2 linked regions of the Martelella endophytica genome follow. The protein of the gene in region 1 interacts with the protein of each later gene in a pairwise test. Links are inferred from orthologs where the notes say so. Each region holds a gene or a part of one and is shown in the gene's direction. Other genes may lie near its edges.

What was found. Proteins that work in one complex are often made in the same cells at the same time.
Region 2: the proteins of dnaA (region 1) and TM49_RS14850 interact in binary tests that used the Escherichia coli proteins (3 or more experiments, as listed by UniProt). The link is inferred for Martelella endophytica from one-to-one orthologs.

The regions. Positions count from the first base shown.
Region 1 is NZ_CP010803.1:2,239,273-2,246,475, reverse strand. The notes cover bases 2,848-5,824. They hold dnaA (chromosomal replication initiator protein DnaA), read left to right. Parts: upstream 2,848-3,552; coding sequence 3,553-5,097; downstream 5,098-5,824. Other genes in these bases: TM49_RS10130 (membrane-bound PQQ-dependent dehydrogenase, glucose/quinate/shikimate family), read left to right, coding at 5,209-5,824. Outside these bases: TM49_RS10155 (FadR/GntR family transcriptional regulator), read left to right, coding at 1-209; TM49_RS10150 (acetamidase/formamidase family protein), read left to right, coding at 246-1,190; TM49_RS10145 (2-hydroxyacid dehydrogenase), read right to left, coding at 1,194-2,186; rpsT (30S ribosomal protein S20), read left to right, coding at 2,499-2,765; more of TM49_RS10130, read left to right, coding at 5,825-7,203. UniProt on the Escherichia coli protein: Plays an essential in the initiation and regulation of chromosomal replication. Binds in an ATP-dependent fashion to the origin of replication (oriC) to initiate formation of the DNA replication initiation complex once per cell cycle.
Region 2 is NZ_CP010803.1:3,250,029-3,256,739, forward strand. Bases 700-3,552 are described here. They hold TM49_RS14850 (HU family DNA-binding protein), read left to right. Parts: upstream 700-1,905; coding sequence 1,906-2,199; downstream 2,200-3,552. Other genes in these bases: lon (endopeptidase La), read left to right, coding at 700-1,715; TM49_RS14855 (DMT family transporter), read left to right, coding at 2,602-3,483. In the rest of the region: more of lon, read left to right, coding at 1-699; TM49_RS14860 (aldo/keto reductase), read right to left, coding at 3,586-4,572; TM49_RS14865 (metallophosphoesterase family protein), read left to right, coding at 4,696-5,937; TM49_RS14870 (ATP-binding protein), read left to right, coding at 5,942-6,711.

The DNA.
Region 1 (7,203 bases):
ATCTGCTGCGCGACCTCGCCGAGTGCCGCGCCATTTACCAGACCCGCAATCCGGGCTTGCGCGAAAGCGGCGTTTTCTATCAAATCGAACTCATCAAGGCGATTGGCGCGCGCGACCGGACCCGGGCGCGCGACATCATGACCGAGCACATGATCGAGGCGGAAGCCTACATGCTGGCGCGGGCACGGCTCAACCGCGGCGCCGACTGAGGGGCGCGAACAGGTTGCGAAAGGGAGAGGACGGGAATGAAGCTCCCGCATGCACACACGATCCACGCCCATGACGGCCATCTCGGCTGGAACCGGGCGCTCCGTCCCGTCCTGCGCGCCAGCTCCGGCGACACTGTCACCTTCTGCTGTCGCGATGCCGGCAATGGCCACTATCACCATGCCAGCACCAGCCACGATGTCACGACGTCCGATCCTGCCGATGCCAATCCGCTGACCGGACCGCTCTTCGTCGAGGGCGCGATGCCGGGCGATGCGCTGAAGGTCACGGTCAATGAATTTGCACCGTCGGGTTTCGGCTGGACGGCGATCATCCCCGGTTTCGGCCTGCTTTCCGACCAGTTCGTCATGCCGAAGCTGAAGCTCTGGAATTACGAGACCGATGTGGCGACGCCTGCGGTCTTCAATTCGCTCGCACGCGTGCCGCTGCGGCCCTTCATCGGCACCATCGGCGTGGCACCGATGGAGCCCGGCAACCACTCCGTCATCCCGCCGCGCCGGATCGGCGGCAACATGGATATCCGCGACATCGCTGCCGGAACGGTGCTCTATCTTCCGGTCGAGGTCGAGGGCGCGCTGCTTTCGGTCGGCGACTGCCACGCCGCGCAAGGCGATGGCGAGGTCTGCGGAACAGCGATCGAAACCGCGATGGACGTGTCGCTCACCGTCGAGGTGATCAAGGATGCCGCCCCCAGGACCCCGCATTTCATCACGCCCGGTCCAATCTCGCGGCATCTGGACAGCGCCGGCTACGATGTGACCACCGGCATCGGCCCGGATCTGATGCAGGCCGCTCGAGACGCGGTCTCCCACATGATCGATCTCCTCGCCCGCACGCGCAATCTCAACGCCGAGGATGCCTACATGCTCTGCTCGGTCTGCGGTGACCTGAAGATCAGCGAAATCGTCGACGCCCCCAACTGGGTCGTGTCCTTCTATTTCCCGCGGATTGTCTTCGAATAGGGTCTATCGCCGGTCGATCGGGAACAGAGCCTCTCCCTTGTCCTCGAAGGCGGTGATGTTGCCGATCGTGGTCTTGGCGATGTTGAACAGCGCCTCCTGGGTGAAGAAGCCCTGGTGGCCGGTGATCAGCACGTTGGGGAAGGTCAGCAGCCGGGCGAAGATGTCGTCGCGGATCACCGTTGAGGAGAGGTCGCGGAAGAACAGATCCTCTTCTTCCTCATAGACGTCGAGCGCCAGAGCGCCGATCTTGCCGGACTTCAGTCCCTCGATCACGGCCAGCGTGTCGATGACGCCGCCACGGCTGGTGTTCACCAGCATGCGGCAATTCTTCATCGCGGCAATCGCCTCCTCGTCTATGAAATGCCGCGTTTCCGGTGTCAGCGGGCAGTGCAGCGAAATGATCTCCGCCTTGTCGAGCAGCTCGGCCTTGTCGACATAGCGGGCTCCGAGCGCGATCGCCTCGTCGTTCGGATACGGATCGAATGCGAGAAGCTCGCAGCCGAAGCCGGCAAAGGCCCGCATCACGTTGCGGCCGATCCCGCCGGTACCGACCACACCGACGGTCTTGCCGTGGAGATCGAAACCGAGCAGCCCATTGAGCGCGAAATTGCCCTCGCGCACCCGGTTATAGGCGCGGTGGATCTTGCGGTTCAGCGTCATTACCAGCGCCAGCGTGTGCTCGGCGATGGCATAGGGCGAATAGGACGGCACGCGGGCCGTGGCAATCGCAAGGCGGTCGGCGGCTGACAGATCGAGCCGGTTGAAGCCGGCGCAGCGCAGCGCCACCAGCTTCACGCCCGCCTCGTGCAGCACTGACAGCGTCGAGGCACCGAGATCGTCGTTGACGAAGGCACAGACGGCTTTGGAACCGGCGGCGAGCCGCGCGGTCGGCGCATGCAGCGCGGCCTCGGTGAAGACCAGGTCGTGCCGGCCCTCATTGGCCGATTTCAGGAATTCCTCGTCATAGGGCTTGGCGGAAAAGACTGTGACACGCATGGGGTTTCCTGTTTATTGCAAGTGGGGCCGGGTACGCCGAGAGTTTAGGGTGGTTTCGGACAATGACAATGGCAAGACGGCCGCAAGCGGCGGCGTGGACGGTTTGTCGCGGCGCTTGCCCCGCACTCCGGCCTTTTCGGGGTAAAAACGCCGGAATGCACATTGACGGAAGCCGCTTTTGCCTTTATATGCCCGCCCACAGTATTTGAAAGCTGACTGAAGCTTCATCAATTGCTCCTGGCAGATAAGCGTTCGAACATTCGGTACGCCGAACATGCCGGAGCTCGCGACAGAACTCGAAGAGAGACTTATATGGCCAATACAACTTCGGCGAAAAAGGCGACGCGCAAGATGGCCCGCCGTACCGCCATCAACAAGTCGCGCCGTTCGCGCGTTCGCGGTTACGTCCGTAAGGTAGAAGAGGCGCTCGCCGCCGGTGATCTCGAGCAGGCCAAGGCCGCTCTGAAGGTCGCAGAACCGGAACTGGCTCGCGCTGCCAGCAAGGGCGTGGTTCACCGCAATACCGCCTCGCGCAAGGTTTCGCGTCTGGCACAGCGTGTGAAGACGCTGTCGGCCTGAAGCCCGATCAAAATCATGTGATTAAAAGACCCGGCCCCGAGCCGGGTTTTTTATTTGGCTTCATACACTTGCTGATTGTGACGACTTCGTTGCACTCTTGTGTCACAAAAATGACGGATTTTTTCTCTCCAATTCAAGGGCTTACAAGAGAAGCTTGCGACATGGACGAAATCTGATCGCTTCCGAAGGGCCAAAAAACGAGTCAAGCGAATTTATTTTTTCGGTGACGATTCGGCGCGACTTTAAAAACGGCTGCTGAATCTAATTGATTCAAAAGCGATTCTTTTTGCCTCCGTCATCGGGCCCTGACGCCCCCCGCAGAGTCAATGCCGGAGGCTGGGATTTGGCGAAAATTCCTTGTTGAAATTGATGACCGAACTTGCCTAAATGCTCCCACAACGGCGGACGGATTGAGCTTCCGGATTTTCCGGGAGGGGCGGGTTCACCCACGAACTTGCTGTCCTTCCTTCGCCAAAAGCGATGTCGCATGACGTCGTTTTTCCGACAATCTTTGGTTGCGCACCGGATTTAGTACGAATCCGGTTCTGTATTGTTGCGCGCTTTTTTTGGACTTGAAGGGGAGGGTTTCGACAAGGCGCGATTGAATGTTTTTGAAGTCCTGAATGACGCGATCGAATACGAGGTTCGATTGCCAGGGCTCCCACCAATCCGGCGACGTTCCGGACAATTCACAATAAAAAGCCGGCAATGACCGGCACGGGCGAAATCAGGCAGCAAGCCGGCAAGAAGGCTTGCGCCAGGGTGATGACTGTTGAAAGGCGGCAAGATGAAAATGAGAGTGGTGGCTTCGCGTATCGGCGAGAAGGCAGATGACGCTGAAGCAAGGGGGGAAGTCCATGCAGGGGCGCCGGCCGTCGTGAACGATACCTCTGATGATCTGTTTTTCGAACGCTTCTGCATCGCTCTCAAGGCCCATGTCGGCGGCGATGTCTATGCGAGCTGGTTCGGGCGGCTGAAGCTGCATTCGGCGGACAAGAGCGTGATGCGCTTCTCGGTCCCGACGGCTTTCCTGAAGTCCTGGATCAACAACCACTATCTGGCGCTGATGACCGAGCTGGTGCAGGGCGAGCGGCCGCAGGTGCTGAAGATCGAGATCCTGGTCCGCTCCGCGACCCGCGCTCCGCGCCCGCAGCCAGCGCCCGAGCAGGAAAAGCCCGTGATTGCCGCGCAGCCTGCGCCGACCCGGCCGATGGCGCGCAGCGCCGCCAACCAGCCGCTGATGCCCGAACCAGAAGCCGTGCGCCCCGCCTCCTCGACCGCGGCCACCGTTTTCGGCTCGCCGCTTGATCCCTTCTTCACCTTTGACAGCTTCGTCGAGGGCTCGTCGAACCGTGTGGCACTGGCCGCTGCCCGCACGATCGCGGAATCGGGCTCGGCCGCCGTTCGCTTCAATCCGCTGTTCATTCATTCATCGGTCGGCCTCGGCAAGACCCACCTTTTGCAGGCGATCGCCAATGCGGCGCTCGTCGCTCCGGACAAGCCGCGCGTGGTCTATCTGACGGCCGAATACTTCATGTGGAAGTTTGCGACCGCGATCCGCGACAATGACGCCCTGACGCTGAAGGACTCGCTGCGCAATATCGACCTTCTGGTCATCGACGACATGCAGTTCCTGCAGGGCAAGATGATCCAGCACGAATTCTGCCACCTCCTCAACACGCTGCTCGACAGCGCCAAGCAGGTCGTGGTCGCAGCCGACCGGGCGCCTTGGGAGCTGGAATCGCTCGATCCGCGCGTGCGCTCGCGCCTGACCGGTGGCGTGTCGCTGGAAATCGAGGGACCGGACTATGCGATGCGGCTTGAAATGCTGAAGCGCCGCCTGTGGCTTGCCCAGCAGGAAGACCCGTCCATCGACATTCCGGCGCCCGTGCTTGAACATGTCGCCCGCAAGGTGACGGCGAGCGGGCGCGAGCTCGAGGGCGCCTTCAACCAGCTCCTCTTCCGCCGCTCCTTCGAGCCGGACCTGTCGATCGACCGCGTCGACGAACTTCTCGTGCATCTCGTCGGCACCGGCGAACCCAAGCGGGTGCGCATCGAGGATATCCAACGCGTTGTCGCGCGCCATTATTGCGTGACCCGGCAGGAGCTCGTCTCCAACCGGCGGACCCGGGTGATCGTCAAGCCGCGCCAGATCGCGATGTTCCTCGCCAAGACGATGACGCCGCGCTCCTTCCCCGAGATCGGGCGCCGGTTCGGCGGCCGCGACCACACGACCGTGCTGCATGCCGTGCGAAAGATCGAGGACCTTCTCGAGAAGGACCAGAAGCTTTCGCAGGAGGTCGAGCTGCTGAAGAGGCTGATCAACGAATAGGGCACCGCGCCCGGCAAGATTAATAATTTGTCATGACTGAAGGCCGCCGGAACAATGGTTCCGGCGGTCTCGTTGTTCCATCAGGTAACACGAATTTGATCGGAGACCGTCATGACAGATCAACCCGGAAGGGCACGGCGGACGACTTCACTCGGAGCAGCCGGGTGGTGGAGCCGCATCTTCGCCCTGATCCTCATTCTTATCGGTATCGTCCTGACAGCCGGCGGAGTCTGGCTGATCGCGCTTGGCGGCTCATGGTATTACGCCGTCGCCGGCATCGCCCTCCTCTACAGCGGCTTCGGCTTCTGGCAGATCAGGATGAAGGGCTTCTATGTCTATCTCGCCACCTGGGCCCTCACCCTCGTCTGGGCTTTCTGGGAGGTCGGGTTTTCGGGATGGGACCTCGTTCCCCGCGTCGTCGCACCGACCGTGCTGCTGATCGGCAGCCTGTTCACGCTGCCGGCGTTGAGCCGTACGCCCGAACCCCACAGTGAAATGACGCCGGCCATGTCGCTCGTCGGCGCCTTCGCGATGGCCGGACTGGCGCTGTTCCTGATGCAGGGCATGGCGCACGCGGCAACCGGTGACACCGCGGTCGCCTCCCCTGACAAGTCTGCGGTCAAGGGTACCGGCACGATGGTGAGCACCTCCGCCGAAGGCGTCAACGTTCGCCGGAGCGGCGCGGATTGGCCGTATTATGGTGGTTCACGCGATGCGACCCGCTATTCGCCGCTCGACCAGATCAATGTCGACAACGTCAAGAACCTGAAGGAGGTCTGGCACTTCCACACCGGCGATATGCCCGACAAGGACGCCAAGGGCTCCTATTCGCCGGAAAACACGCCGCTGAAGGTTGGCAGCCACGTCTATGTCTGTTCGGCCAAGGATGAGTTGATCTCGCTCGATGCCGGCACCGGCAAGGAAGAGTGGCGCTATGACCCGAAGGTGCCGGACGACGCCGTTCCCTACGGCGCGACTTGCCGCGGCGTCGCCTATTACCAGGTGCCGACAATGTCGGCCGACGCGCCCTGCGCCGAACGCATCATCATCGGCACGCTCGATGCCCGGTTGATTGCCATCGACGCCGAACACGGTCGCCTGTGCGAGGATTTCGGCGACAAGGGCATGGTCTACCTGGAAAAGGGCCTCGGCAAGACCGTTCCCGGCTGGTACGCGATCACCGCGCCGCCGACCATCGTGCGCGGCGTCATCGTCGTTGGCGCGCAGGTGAAGGATGGTCAGGCCGAGAATGCGCCCTCCGGCGTCATCCGCGGCTACAGCGCCGAAAACGGCAAGCTCGCCTGGGCCTGGGATATGGGCGCACCGGATCGCACCGGCGCTCCAACGGACGGCGAGACCTATACGCGCGGCACGCCCAATATGTGGACCGCCGCCACCGCCGACCCCGAGCTCGGTTATGTCTATCTGCCGCTCGGTAACTCCTCCGTCGATTATTACGGCGGCAACCGAAAGCCCTACGAGAACGAGTACAATTCTTCGCTGGTTGCCATCGATGTGACCACCGGCAAGCCCGGCTGGCATTTCCAGACCGTGCATTACGACCTCTGGGATTATGACCTCGGTTCACAGGTTTCTCTGGTCGACATGAAAACCGACAATGGCACCGTCCCGGCGCTGGTGCTGCCGAGCAAGCAGGGCCAGATCTACGTGCTGAACCGCAAGACCGGCGAGTCGCTGTTTCCCGTGGAAGAGCGCCCGGTGCCTTCGGGCGGCGTCGAGCCGGACAATCTGGCCAAGACCCAGCCCTATTCCGGCTATGCCCATCTCGACCAACCGAAGCTGACGGCGCGCGACATGTGGGGAATGAGCCCGATCGACCAGTTATGGTGCCGGATCCAGTTCCGTCGTGCGCATTACGATGGCGAGTACACGGCGCCGACAGCCGACAAGCCCTATATCGAATATCCCGGCTATAATGGCGGTTCGGACTGGGGCAGCGTCGCCATCGATCCGAAGGATCGCATTCTCGTTGCCAATTACAACGACATGCCGAACTTCAACCAGTTGATCCCGCGCGAAAAGGCCGATGAAATGGGCCTGAAGCCGATCAACGAGGGTGGCGAACGCAAGAGCGCCGAAGGCAAG
Region 2 (6,711 bases), 1.0 Mb from region 1 along the record:
AGATGAAGGCCATTCAGAAGGAGCTCGGCGAGAGCGAGGACGGTCGCGACGAAGTCGGTGAACTTGAAGAAAAGATCAAGAAGACCAAGCTTTCCAAGGAAGCCCGCGAAAAGGCTGAGGGCGAGCTGAAGAAGCTGCGCAACATGAGCCCGATGTCGGCAGAAGCGACTGTGGTCCGCAACTATCTCGACTGGATTGTCGGCCTGCCCTGGAACAACAAGTCCAAGGTCAAGCGCGATCTGAAGGCTGCCGAGAAGGTGCTCGAAGAAGATCATTTCGGTCTCGAAAAGGTCAAGGACCGTGTGGTCGAATACCTCGCCGTCCAGGCCCGCGCCAAGAAGCTGAAAGGCCCGATCCTGTGCCTCGTCGGCCCGCCCGGCGTCGGCAAGACCTCGCTTGCCCAGTCGATTGCCAAGGCAACCGGCCGTGAGTACGTGCGCATGGCGCTCGGTGGCGTCCGTGACGAGTCCGAGATCCGCGGTCATCGCCGGACCTATATCGGTTCGATGCCCGGCAAGATCATCCAGTCGATGAAGAAGGTGGGCAAGAACAACCCGCTCTTCCTGCTCGACGAGATCGACAAGATGGGCGCCGATTTCCGCGGCGATCCGTCCTCGGCTCTGCTTGAGGTGCTGGACCCGGAACAGAATTCGACCTTCATGGACCACTACCTGGAAGTCGAATACGACCTGTCCAACGTGATGTTCATCACCACGGCGAACACGCTCGACATTCCGGGCCCGCTGATGGACCGCATGGAGATCATTCGCATTGCCGGCTACACCGAAGAGGAAAAGCTGGAGATCGCGAAGCGTCACCTGCTGCCGAAGGCGATCCGCGAACACGCACTGAAGTCCGAGGAGTTCTCGGTTGATGATGCGGCGATCACGCGGGTCATCCAGCAGTACACCCGCGAAGCGGGCGTGCGCAGCCTCGAGCGCGAGCTGATGAAGCTTGCCCGCAAGGCCGTCACCGAGATCGTCAAGGGCGACAAGACGGAAGTCCATATCACTGCCGATAATCTTGAGGATTATCTCGGTGTCCAGCGGTTCCGCCACGGCGAGGCCGAGGGTGAGGACCAGGTCGGTGTTGTCACCGGTCTTGCCTGGACGGAAGTCGGCGGTGAGCTGCTGACGATCGAAGGCGTGATGATGCCCGGCAAGGGTCGCATGACGGTCACCGGCAACCTGCGCGACGTGATGAAGGAATCGATTTCGGCAGCGGCCTCCTATGTCCGCTCGCGCGCCGTCGACTTCGGCATCAAGCCGCCTATGTTCGACAAGAACGACATTCACGTCCATGTGCCGGAAGGGGCGACCCCGAAGGACGGACCGTCTGCAGGTGTCGCGATGGCGACCGCGATCGTCTCGGTAATGACCGGTATTCCGGTCGACAAGAGCGTGGCGATGACGGGTGAGATCACCCTTCGCGGCCGGGTTCTGCCGATCGGTGGTTTGAAGGAGAAGCTGCTTGCGGCTCTTCGTGGCGGCATCAAGAAGGTGCTGATCCCGGAAGAGAACGCCAAGGACCTTCCCGACATTCCGGACAACGTCAAGAACGGCCTGGAAATCATCCCGGTTTCGCGCATGGGTGAGGTTCTGCAGCACGCCTTGCTGGAGGTGCCGCAGCCGATCGAATGGGATCCCGCGGCTGAAAACGTGGCGATTTCCACCGACGACAAGGATGCCGACTCGGGCAAGACAATGGCTCACTAACGCCGAAAAATAGCCACTTTTCCGGGGCTCCTGTGGAAAAGAAGCCTTGAAGGCCGGTCTCTGACCGGCCTTTCTTCACAAATCGTCGTATTGCTATTGCAATTCGTTGAAACGCAGGGCTTTTGAATTGCTGGCGGGTCCCGGTGTTGATTATCTGAGCCCGACTGAACCGAGATTCGTTTCGAACCATTTGAGAAAGGGTGGAAACATGAACAAGAGTGAACTCGTAGCCTCCGTCGCTGAAAAGGCTGGCCTGTCGAAGACCGACGCCGCTTCCGCTGTCGACGCTGTTTTTGATGCCGTCCAGGGCGAACTGAAGAATGGCGGCGAAGTCCGCCTCGCCGGTTTCGGCGCCTTCACCGTTTCGCACAGCGCAGCTCGCAAGGGCCGCAACCCGTCGACGGGCGCTGAGGTCGATATCCCGGCCCGTAACGTTCCGAAGTTCACGGCCGGCAAAGGCCTCAAGGAAGCTTGCAACTCGTAAGTTCCGCCGCTTTCCTAAGCGACAAGACCCGGGGCATTGCTCCGGGTTTTTTTGTGCGCGTTTCGTTGACGCTCAGTAACCATTCCACTCCGGCGAAACCACTTGCCGTTTCACCGGCGCTCGACTAACTGATGGGTATTGGTGCCGGATATCTTTCCGGCAGGTTCTCGGGGCGGGGCGAAATTCCCCACCGGCGGTAAGCGCGGTTTGTGCGCAAGCCCGCGAGCGCCCGGTTCGCAAGGACCGGGGTCAGCAGATCCGGTGCAACTCCGGAGCCGACGGTTAGAGTCCGGATGAAAGAGAACAGTCGAGCATGGCAGCGGCGCTGGCGCCGATTGCTGGCCCGTCGCGTCGTCCCGTCCACACTGCCTCCGGGTGAGGCGAGAAAGGTTCGAGACGGTCATGAACGCGACACTTCGCCGTTCCCCAGCCCTTGTCGGGGCGTTCTGGATGGTGCTTGCCGGTGTGGTCTATACGGCCGGCAACATTCTCATTCAGCAGATCACCATGAACATGGGCTTTGCCGCGTCTTCGGTTGCCTTCTGGCAATATGGCATCGCGCTCCTGTTTTCACTGCCCTATCTGTTCCGCACCGGGCTGAAGGTTATGCGCACGGAGCATCCGTGGCGCCATGTCATCCGGGTGGCGCTTTCGGCACTTGGCGTTCAGGCCTGGGCGATCGGCCTTGCCTCGGTTCCGATCAGCCAGGCCATTGCGCTGGTCATGACCTCGCCGTTCTTCATCATTGTCGGCGCGAAGCTTTTCCTCAATGAACGCGTCGGCGCCTCGCGTTGGATCGCGACGGCGGTGGGCTTTACCGGCGCCGTGCTCATCCTCCAGCCGTGGTCCGAGGCCTTTACCTGGGCGGCGCTGCTGCCGGTCGCTTCGGCACTTCTGTGGGGGGGAACCTCGCTGATCACCAAGAACCTGACCGCCGACGAAGCGCCGGAATCGATCACCGTTTGGCTGCTGATGCTGCTGACGCCGATCAACCTTCTGGTCGCCATCGGCGGTGGCTTCGCCGTGCCGACCGGGGACATGCTGTGGGTCATGATCGCGCTCGGCCTGGTGACCGTCCTCGCGCAGTATTTCCTCACGCTTGCCTATTCATCCGCCGATGCCGCCTATGTGCAGCCCTTCGACGACCTGAAGCTACCGCTCAACGTTCTCGGAGGCTGGCTGGTGTTCGGCTATGCGCCGGACAGCTTGTTCTGGGTGGGCGGCGTGATGATCCTCGGCGCTTCGCTTTCGATCATGCTGATCGAGCGGCGGCGCGAGGCCTGAGGGAGGAGCCCTGCCGGCACAATCAGCCCGTGTTTTATGGCCCAAAGCCCGCCGCTACCGATCTCCCCCTTAAGGGGGGAGATTATTTGGTCCGAGATACACCTACCAGCGCTGATGCACATGCGGAGCGATGCGGGAGCGATAGAGCTCTTCCATCGCCGCCATCACGTCGGCGCCGATGACCGGAAGATCGGAAGCCGCTGCGTTGCCCTTTGCCTGCTCGGCATTGCGCGCACCCGGAATGGCGACGGTGACAGCCTCGTTCATCAGGATCCAGCGTAGCGCAAAAGCGGCCATGCTTTCGCCACCCGGCACATGCTTGCGCACTTCCTCGACGGCATCGAGCGCGATCTCGAACGGCACGCCGGCAAAGGTCTCGCCGACATCGAAGGCGTCGCCATTGCGGTTGAAGTTGCGATGGTCATCCTTGGCGAAGGCGGTGTTGCGGGTGATCTTGCCCGATAGCAGCCCGCTTGCCAGCGGCACGCGCACGATGACGGCGACGTTCTTCTTCTTTGCCTCCGGCAGGAACAGCGAGGCCGGGCGCTGGCGGAAGATGTTGTAGATGATCTGGACGCTGGCAACGCCCGGAAACTCGATCGCCTTCAGCGCTTCCTCGACCTTCTCGACGCTGACGCCGTAATTGGCGATCTTGCCCTTGGCCTTGATCGCGTCGAGCGCTTCGAACACGTCAGGCCGGTAGAAGGCTTCCGTCGGCGGGCAATGGAGCTGCACCAGATCGAGCCGTTCCATCTTCAGGTTCTTCAGGCTGCGATCGATAAAGCCTTCCAGGTTCTCGCGGTTATAGCCCTCCGCCGTATGCGGGTTGAGACGGCGCCCGGCCTTGGTCGCCACGAAAGGGCGTTGGCCGCCACGGCTGGCCAGCACATCGGCGATGATCTTTTCCGAGCGGCCGTCGCCATAGACATCGGCGGTGTCGATGAAGTTGATGCCGGCATCAAGTGCCGCGTTCAGCGCGGCGCGGCCGTCCTCCTCGGTGACCGATCCCCAGGACCCGCCGATCTGCCAGGCGCCGAAGCCGATGTTCGATACGGGCCGCCCCGTGCGGCCGAAATTGTGATAATGCATGTGTTCCTCCGGTAGAATCGTCGCTGGAAAGCAAAGCGCCGCTTATGGCGCTTTTGACTTGAAATAGCGTCCGGAGTTCTTTTACCCGTCGAAGGCCGATGGGAAAACAGGGAAACGTGATCCGTGTCCAGCTTCCGCTTCATCCATGCTGCCGATCTGCACCTTGGAAGCCCGCTTTCGGGCCTCCGGCTGAAGGACAAGCGTATTGCCGAGCGTTTTGCCGCGGCCGGGCGTGATGCCTTCACGGCGCTGATAGACCGGGCGCTTTCGCTTGAGGTGGATTTCCTGGTGATTGCCGGTGACGTCTATGACGGCGCCTGGAAGGACAACCATATCGGCCTGTTCTTCAACCGCGAGATCGCCCGGCTCGCCCGCGCCGGCATCCCGGTCTACTTCCTGCGCGGCAATCACGACGCCGAGAGCATCGTCACCCGCACCATTGCGATGCCCGACGACGTGCACGAGTTCTCGACCCGCAAGCCCGAAACCTTCGTCATCGACCATCTGAAGGTGGCGCTGCATGGCCAGGGCTTTGCCGAGCGCGTGGCGAACGACAATCTGGCGCTTGCCTATCCGCCCGCCGTGCCCGGCCATTTCAACATTGGCGTGCTGCACACCTCGCTCTCCGGCCGGCCGCCGCATGCCGTCTATGCACCCTGCACCCCGGCGGATCTTGCCTCGCGCGGCTATGACTACTGGGCGCTTGGCCATGTCCACAGCTTCGAGGAAGTCTCCGCCGATCCGCTGACGATCTTTCCCGGCAACCTGCAGGGCCGCAATATCCGCGAGACGGGTGAAAAGGGTGCAGTGCTGGTGACGGTCGAGGAGGGCAGGGCGCGCTACGAGCGGCTTTCGCTCGACTGCGCCCGCTTCGAGGCCGTGACCGTTACAGTGACGCCGGACATGCAGGATGGCGACATCCTCTCCGCGGTCGAGCACAGGGTCGAGGAATTCGCTGAGGCGGCCGACGAACGTCCGCTGGCGTTGCGGTTAAGCCTTTCGGGGCGTCACGATGGATCGGCGCGGCTGCAATCGGCGCGCGGCGAGTGGCATGACGACCTGCAGGCGGCTCTGCAGCGCGTTCATGCCGAGCTCTGGCTGGAGAAGCTGGTCCTCGACCTCCTGCCGCCCGATGATGCGCCACGGCCGGTGCAGGACGAAACCACGCTCGATATCGAGCGCATGATCGACGCCATCGCCGGCGAACCCGAGATTGGCGAGGCGCTTGATGCGCTGATCGAGGAGATTGCCAAAAAGCTGCCCGGTGGCGCTGCGGCCGAAGCCGAGCCGCTGGGCGACAGTGCATCCGCTCTTCTGGCCGAAGCCCGGGCCATTCTCGGCGCTCGCCTTTCTGCGGAGAACTGACGATATGCGTTTTCTCTCGCTCGACCTGATCCGCTACGGGCATTTCACCGATCGCTCCATCCTCTTCCGGCCGGAAGCCGGGCTGCATATCGTCTACGGCCCGAACGAGGCCGGCAAATCGTCGGCGCTGTCCGCCTTTTCCGACTTGCTCTTCGGCTTTCCCGATCGCGATGTCGGCTTCGATTTCCTGCATGAGGCGCGCGATCTGCGCATCGGCGCCGAAATCGCGGCGCGATCCGGCGCCCGGCTGTCCTTTCGCCGCCGCAAGGGACGGAAGAATACCCTGCTGGAGGGAGCCGCCGAGACGGCGCTGAATGACGACGCCTTGGCGGCCTTTCTCGGCAGTCTGGAGCGGCCGGTCTTCGAACGCGCCTTTGGGCTCGATTCGGAGCGGCTGCGCGCCGGGGCTGACGAGATGCTCGCCGATGGTGGCGAGATCGGGCAGATGCTGTTCTCCGCCGCCTCTGGGCTCACCGGGCTAAGGATCGCAAGCGAAAGGCTCGCCGCCGATGCCGATGCGATCTACGCGCCGCGCCGCTCGCAAACCCGCAGCTTTTACCAGGCGCTCGACCGTCACGACGAGGCCCGCAAGGCCGAACGCGCGCTTGAACTCAACGCCAGCGACTGGAAGGCGCTGCTGAAGGAAGAGCGCGAGATCGATGAGGAAATCGACACCGTTCAGGATCGCTGCCGCAAGCGCGCCGCCCGGATTGCGGAGCTCGAACGGTTGCAGCGCCTGCGCGGCCTCGTCCTCGAGATCGACCGTCATGTCGC